Linked DNA regions of Thiosulfativibrio zosterae. The protein of the gene in region 2 interacts with the protein of the main gene of each other region in a pairwise test. Links are inferred from orthologs where the notes say so. Each region holds a gene or a part of one and is shown on either strand. Other genes may lie near its edges. The genes, in order: purT and THMIRH_RS05245.

Region 1 (3,233 bases), 1.3 Mb from region 2 along the record:
CTTTTAAAGACACCATGATATAGCCTGAAATCGGTAGCACCAGCATCGCTAAATATAAAAAACCTTTTACTATGTGAGCCAAGACAATTTCTTTGCGGTTATCGCCAATGGGCTGTGGGTTGGGCGATATTTTTAGCCAAATCAAGCGAATCATCATTAAGGCAAAAATGGATACCCCTAAGCTGAAATGTAATTGAAACATTTCTGAGCGTTCAGGCCCTTTTTCCATCCAATTTTCCGCGTAGATGCCCACCATAATGGCAAGAATAAATGCAAAAGCCGTAATCCAGTGATTAGCGCGCGAAACTAAACCGAAAGTATTTGTAGAGTTTTTTAAAGCCATGAACCACCTGGAACCGCTAAATTTAAATAAGTGAGTTATTCTACACTTTGTTGTTGTTTTCACAAATGAAAAAGGCACCCATTTTTAGGCGGGTGCCTCTTCAAAAGAATCATGATATGGAGGTTGTTGACTTAAGCGTCTGCGTCTAGTTGACCCGTTTCGTGCATCATCTCTAACCAGGCGTCGCGCAGTTCCGTCAAAATCTCGATGGCGCTGTCTAGATAAAAAGTATCTTTTTCAAATACGGCTTCTTGTACAGACTTATCGGCATAACGATAAAGTTCTTCTAAATCATAAGCTAAAGGTGTGTCTTTCGTAAATAATAAACGGTCACGCAAGGCGTCTAAAATAGTGGTCATGCGACCTAGGTGAAAGCCTTTTTCAACCAGGGCTTGGCTCTGGTGGCAAACTTTTGCCAAGTTACCCTTGTCAACAACGCCTTGCAATAATAGCAAAACCGTTTTTTTAGGGTTGTCGGCTAGGTGGTTTTCCATGTCAGGATTACGACGGTAATCTTGTAGGATGGGTGCTTTGATTTCCTCAGCGATAATTTGATTCATTGTCATGATCATGTCCTCTTTTAAAGAATACGGATTAAAGTTTTTAGCTTGTTTACCGATTAGCGAAAGGCGTGCCAAATGATGATTGTTGAAAATGAATGGATTGTAAAAAGAAAGGGTTTTTAGTTTAACTATTTGAAAAATATGGTTTTTATAATTTTATTTTGAAACATCACTTTCTAAAAATAATCGTTAAATTTAGAAAGTGATGGTTTTTTTGACAGGTAATTTAAATGAATTTAAAGGTCGCCTAGAAAGTAATTGTCACTTTACCGGCAACACGATTGGCTTTTTCAACAGCCAATTCCACCGTTTCTGCTCTGGCTAGGGCAACGCCCATGCGACGGCGTCCAGCGATTTCTGGTTTGCCAAATAAACGAATTTGGGTGTCGGGTTCATTCAAAGCGTCTGCTAAATTGCCAAATTGAGTTTGCGTGGAATGGCCGGTCGGCAAAATAACACTGGATGCACAGTTGCCGTGTTGGGTGATATTGGGAATCGGCAAGCCTAAAATGGCGCGTAAGTGTAGAGCAAATTCAGACAAGTCTTGCGAGATTAAGGTAACCATGCCCGTGTCGTGGGGGCGCGGCGACACTTCACTGAAAATGACCTCATCACCTTTCACAAATAATTCAACGCCAAACAGTCCACGACCCTTTTCACCGCACAACTCATTAACAACCAGTTTTGCCATATGCTCAGCAGACTGTAGCGCTTTTGCGGTCATTGGATGCGGTTGCCAAGATTGACGATAATCGCCATCTTCTTGATGGTGACCAATCGGGGCGCAAAAACTGATGCCATTAATATGACGAATGGTGAGCAGCGTGATTTCATAATCAAAATCCACAAACCCCTCGATAATCACCTTGCCTTGTCCGGCGCGGCCGCCTTCTTGCGCATAAGCCCAGGCCTGGTCAATATCTGCCGCGGTTTTAATGACGCTTTGCCCTTTACCCGACGAACTCATAATGGGTTTCACCACACAGGGCATACCAATGCGTTCAATGGCGGCATCAAAGTCAGCTTTGGTGGCGGCAAATTCAAAACGAGAGGTTTGTAGCCCAAGGGTTTCAGCGGCTAAACGACGAATGCCTTCGCGGTTCATGGTGAGTTGGGTGGCTTTGGCAGTGGGCACAATGTTAAAACCCTCTGCTTCCAATTCGGCAAGGGTGTCAGTCGCAATGGCTTCAATTTCTGGAATGATGTAATCGGGTTTTTCGGCTTCAATCACCTTGCGCAAGGCGGCACCATCTAACATGCTAAGGGTATAACTGCGGTCTGCCACTTGCATGGCTGGCGCGTTTTCATAACGGTCGCAAGCAATCACTTCAAGCCCTAGGCGTTGCGCTTCAATGGCAACTTCTTTACCGAGCTCGCCTGAGCCTAGCAGTAAAATTTTGGTTGCGCTTGCAGAAAATGGGGTTCCGATGGTCGACATAAGAGGTTCCTGATGATTGAAAACGAGACCTCCATTATAGACAAAGCGGGCCAAAAATGCCCGCTCGTATTTAGGTGGAAAGTGTGAGGGGTTTAAAATAAACCAGTAATCACACCATTGTCGTCTATGTCGATTTTTTCGGCAGTGGGCACTTTGGGCAGTCCTGGCATGGTCATCATATTGCCAGCGATGGCAACAATAAAGCCTGCGCCATTTTCAAGTTTTAGACCGCTGATTTCCACTGTGTGCCCAGAGGGCGCGCCGCGTGTGGCAGGGTTGGTTGAAAAGGACATTTGCGTTTTAGCCATACAAATTGGCAATTCGCCATAGTTGGCTTGCAATTCTTTTAATTCTGCTTCGATTTTGTCGCTCATGACGATGCCAGAGGCGCCATATAAACGGGTGGCAATGGTTTCGATTTTGTCGCGTAACGGCAGTTTGTCGTCGTATAAAAATTCCAGCTTGGGCGTTTCGTCTGCAATCAATTCTAAAACGCTGTGAGCCAGTTCTTCAGCCCCTTCTCCGCCTTTGGCCCAATGTTTTGAAATAACGCACTTCACACCCAATTCAGCACATTTGGCAACCACCATGGCCGTTTCGTCATCTGTGTCATGGGTGAAGTGGTTTAAGCACACCACGCAAGGCAGTTTGTAGTTTTGTGTGACATTATGAATATGGCGCTCTAGGTTGGCAAAGCCCACTTTTAAGGCATCCAAGTTTTCTTGATTGAGGTGGTCTTTGGCAACACCGCCGTGAAATTTTAAGGCACGCACGGTGGCGACTAAAACCACCGCAGAGGGCGACAGTTTAGCGGCACGACATTTAATGTTAATGAATTTTTCAGCCCCAAGGTCCGCACCAAACCCTGCTTCGGTAACAGCATAATCAG
Region 2 (3,309 bases):
GCATGGCATTTTCCTCGGGAAGCCAACCAGCTAAACAGCGGGAATAGGCGATACCAAGGAAGGGGTGTTTGGCATTGGGGACAATGCGATCTGCTGATGCTGATGTTTTTGAGTTGTTCTTCTGGCGCTAGGTCTAGTATTCTTGGCAGGCGCCAAGTCAGCATGGAAATAAAACTGCCGATGATAATGCCAATTAGACCGCTGAAGAAATAGATTAAATAGGCATCATGCATCATCAGTATGATGTTTAAACCATCTTGAATAATTTTTCGAAATTGACGACTTCAAAAACTTTTAAAATTTGTTTAGAAACACCCTTGAGGGTAATGTTATTGGCATTTTCACCTTGAATGGTGCGCAGCTGCAACAGCATTCCTAATCCACCACTGTCAATGCTGTCAGTGTTTGAAAAATCAATAATCACGGATTCAAATTTTTTATTTTCATAGGTTGCTTGAAATTCAGGGAATAGGTTAATGGTAAATGAACCATTCACAAAGATAAAAAGTGTGCCATCTTCAATTTTTGAGCTAATCATTTTTGCGTACCTTGTTTGGAAATTGACTGTCAGTATAAGCCATCAGATTTTTAAAAAAAAGTGGGATATCAAGATAATTTAGAAAATAATGAATTTTTTAGCTAAAAGGATCAGATAGACTCACTGTAGGTCACGCAGTTACGATCATTTTCCCATACAGTTAGGCTGTGCATGGTTACTTCAGGGGTTTGAATTCGGCGTTCAATTTCTTTAAAAAGATAAACCGCAATGTTTTCGGCGGTAGGGTTTACCTCTTTGAAGTGGGGATGGTCGTTTAAAAAGGTGTGGTCGAGTTCTGCGACAACCAATTTTGCATGGCGCTTGATTTCTTTAAAATCGATAACCATACCAATGTCATTTAATTGTGAGCCGACAACTTGAACTTCAATCTTCCAGTTGTGTCCGTGCAATTTAGCGCAATCGCCTGGGTAGCCTCTAAGGCTGTGTGCCGATGCAAAATCCAGTAATGTTTTTAAAACGAATTTTTGTGCCATTTTGATGAGCGCTAACCATTTGAAAAAGAATAATTATATCAAATAATAACCTTTTAATGAAAGCCCTTTAATCGGGTTGCTGATTGAAGCCTTAATTAAATGGGCTTTTTTACCGTCAATGCTGTCGTTGAGCAATATAGTGAGTTAAATCCATTAAAAATGGGGAGTTTAAATTTAAGTCTAGGAGTAGGTTTTGGGCTTCGGTGATGAGTTGATCACGATAAACTTTGGCTTGCTTTAATCCCATTAATTTAGGGTAGGTCGATTTTGACAATTTCTCATCACTGCCTTGGGGTTTTCCAAGGGTTTCGGTGGTGCTTTCAATGTCGAGAATATCATCTTGAACTTGGAAGGCTAGGCCAATGGTTTCACCAAATAACCCAATTTTTGTGTGACGCTCTAAGTCATTGTCTAATAGCAGTGCGCCGAGTAAACAAGCCGCCTTTATGAGCTCCCCTGTTTTTAGAAGGTGCATTCTTTTTAAGTTTTCTAAGGAAGTAAGTTGGCCTTCTGATTGAATATCAATCATTTGACCTGCAATCATGCCTAAACTGCCACTGGCAGCACTTAGGATTTGAATGGCAGATACTTTTTGCTCAGCATTGAGATGATGATCGTTACTGATGACTGCAAACGCTAAGGTGAGTTGCGCATCGCCGACTAAGATGGCGGTGGCTTCATCAAATTGAATGTGACAGGTTGGACGACCTCTACGCAAGTCATCGTCATCCATTGCGGGTAAATCATCGTGAACTAAAGAGTAGCTGTGAATCAGTTCAATGGCGGCAGCTAAGCTATCCACTTTTTCCAAAGGGCATTTAAAGGCTTCTGCAAACGCATAAATTAATGCGGGTCTTAGACGCTTTCCTGGGTTAAGCGTGGCATAGCTCAATGCTTCGTAGAGCGGAGAATGACTTTGGGTATTGAGTATTTGGGTTAAAACTTGATTGGTGCGAGTTTCATACTTTTGTAATTGTTGTTTCAAGGCGTATCCAAAAAAAGGGTTACAAAGATGATTAAAAAAGCCGTCATATGACGGCTTTTAAATAGAGTTATGAACCTAATTATAAATTATAGTTCATCAGCATGTTGACTTAGATATTCAGCAACACCTTCAGGTGAATCTTTCATCCCTGCATCGCCTTTTTTCCAGCCTGCTGGGCAAACTTCACCGTATTGTTCGTGGAACTGAAGTGCTTCAACAGTACGAATGAGTTCATCCACATTGCGTCCTAGCGGTAAGTCGTTGACGACTTGGTGACGAACTACGCCCTTGTTATCAATTAGGAACGCACCTCTTAAAGCAACATTGGCAGGGTGAACAACACCGTAAGCTTCCATGATTGAACCACCTACATCGGCAACTAATGGGAATTTAACTGGGCCAAGACCACCTGCATTAACAGGAGTGTTACGCCATGCGTTGTGTGTAAACTGTGAGTCAATAGAAATACCGATAACTTCAGTGCCAAGTTCTTTGAAACGCTCTACGCGGTGATCAAATGCTAGAATTTCTGAAGGACATACAAAAGTGAAGTCTAAAGGGTAAAAGAAAACAACAGCATACTTGCCAGCAATATGGCTTTTTAAGTTAAAGTTGTCAACAATTGTGCCATCTGCTAATACGGCGGCGGCAGTGAAATCTGGGGCTGATTTTGTAACGAGTACAGACATGTTCTTTTCCTTTGATTAAAATTAAACAACTTAAATAGTATAGTAAATTTGTAGGTTATTTGTGAAGTGTTTTTTGAAGTTTTAAGCTTTTAGTCAGCTCGGCCGATACAGATAATAGGTGTAATGTTTTGCAATCAGTTTTAAATCTAATGAAGTCATTTTCAAAAGGTTTGGCTAAGAGGGTTTTGATGATGTTTATGGTTTATTCTCCAGAGGGTTCTAATGCCGTCAGTCCAGGACAATTGCATGCTGCTTTAAAAGTTGACCCCTCAAAAAAAGTGAATCCTGTGCAGCGCAGTGAGTTAGAGCAAATGCACCTAGAAGCAGAGGATGCGGCCAAAAAACAGTTACAAAATAGAGCGGCATTAAAACATTATCAGTCGACTCAAAATGTGGATCATGAGCGTCATATTGTTGTTAAAGCGTTTGAGATTATGAGCCAACCGGTTGTGACAGTTGATAAGCGCATGTCGATTGCGGATGCCTGGCAGTTTATGCAAGCGAAAAAGATTCATCATTTGCCTGTTTTGGAAAATCAACAGTTGATAGGTTTATGCAGTTCAAGTTGTATTTTGTCACGCGCAATTTTGGACAAAACAGGAG

The links.
Region 1: the proteins of THMIRH_RS05245 (region 2) and purT interact in binary tests that used the Escherichia coli proteins (3 or more experiments, as listed by UniProt). The link is inferred for Thiosulfativibrio zosterae from one-to-one orthologs.

Annotation. Positions count from the first base shown.
Region 1 is NZ_AP021888.1:2,418,671-2,421,903, reverse strand. The notes cover bases 250-3,149. They hold purT (formate-dependent phosphoribosylglycinamide formyltransferase), read right to left. Parts: upstream 2,345-3,149; coding sequence 1,154-2,344; downstream 250-1,153. Other genes in these bases: THMIRH_RS11090 (formate--tetrahydrofolate ligase), read right to left, coding at 2,437-3,149; THMIRH_RS11100 (flagellar export chaperone FliS), read right to left, coding at 475-909; THMIRH_RS11105 (cytochrome b), read right to left, coding at 250-343. Outside these bases: more of THMIRH_RS11105, read right to left, coding at 1-249; more of THMIRH_RS11090, read right to left, coding at 3,150-3,233. UniProt on the Escherichia coli protein: Involved in the de novo purine biosynthesis. Catalyzes the transfer of formate to 5-phospho-ribosyl-glycinamide (GAR), producing 5-phospho-ribosyl-N-formylglycinamide (FGAR). Formate is provided by PurU via hydrolysis of 10-formyl-tetrahydrofolate.
Region 2 is NZ_AP021888.1:1,166,684-1,169,992, forward strand. Bases 83-3,058 are described here. They hold THMIRH_RS05245 (polyprenyl synthetase family protein), read right to left. Parts: upstream 2,018-3,058; coding sequence 1,148-2,017; downstream 83-1,147. Other genes in these bases: THMIRH_RS05230 (prepilin peptidase), read right to left, coding at 83-236; THMIRH_RS05235 (STAS domain-containing protein), read right to left, coding at 248-538; queD (6-carboxytetrahydropterin synthase QueD), read right to left, coding at 649-1,032; THMIRH_RS05250 (peroxiredoxin), read right to left, coding at 2,104-2,706; THMIRH_RS05255 (CBS domain-containing protein), read left to right, coding at 2,895-3,058. Outside these bases: more of THMIRH_RS05230, read right to left, coding at 1-82; more of THMIRH_RS05255, read left to right, coding at 3,059-3,309.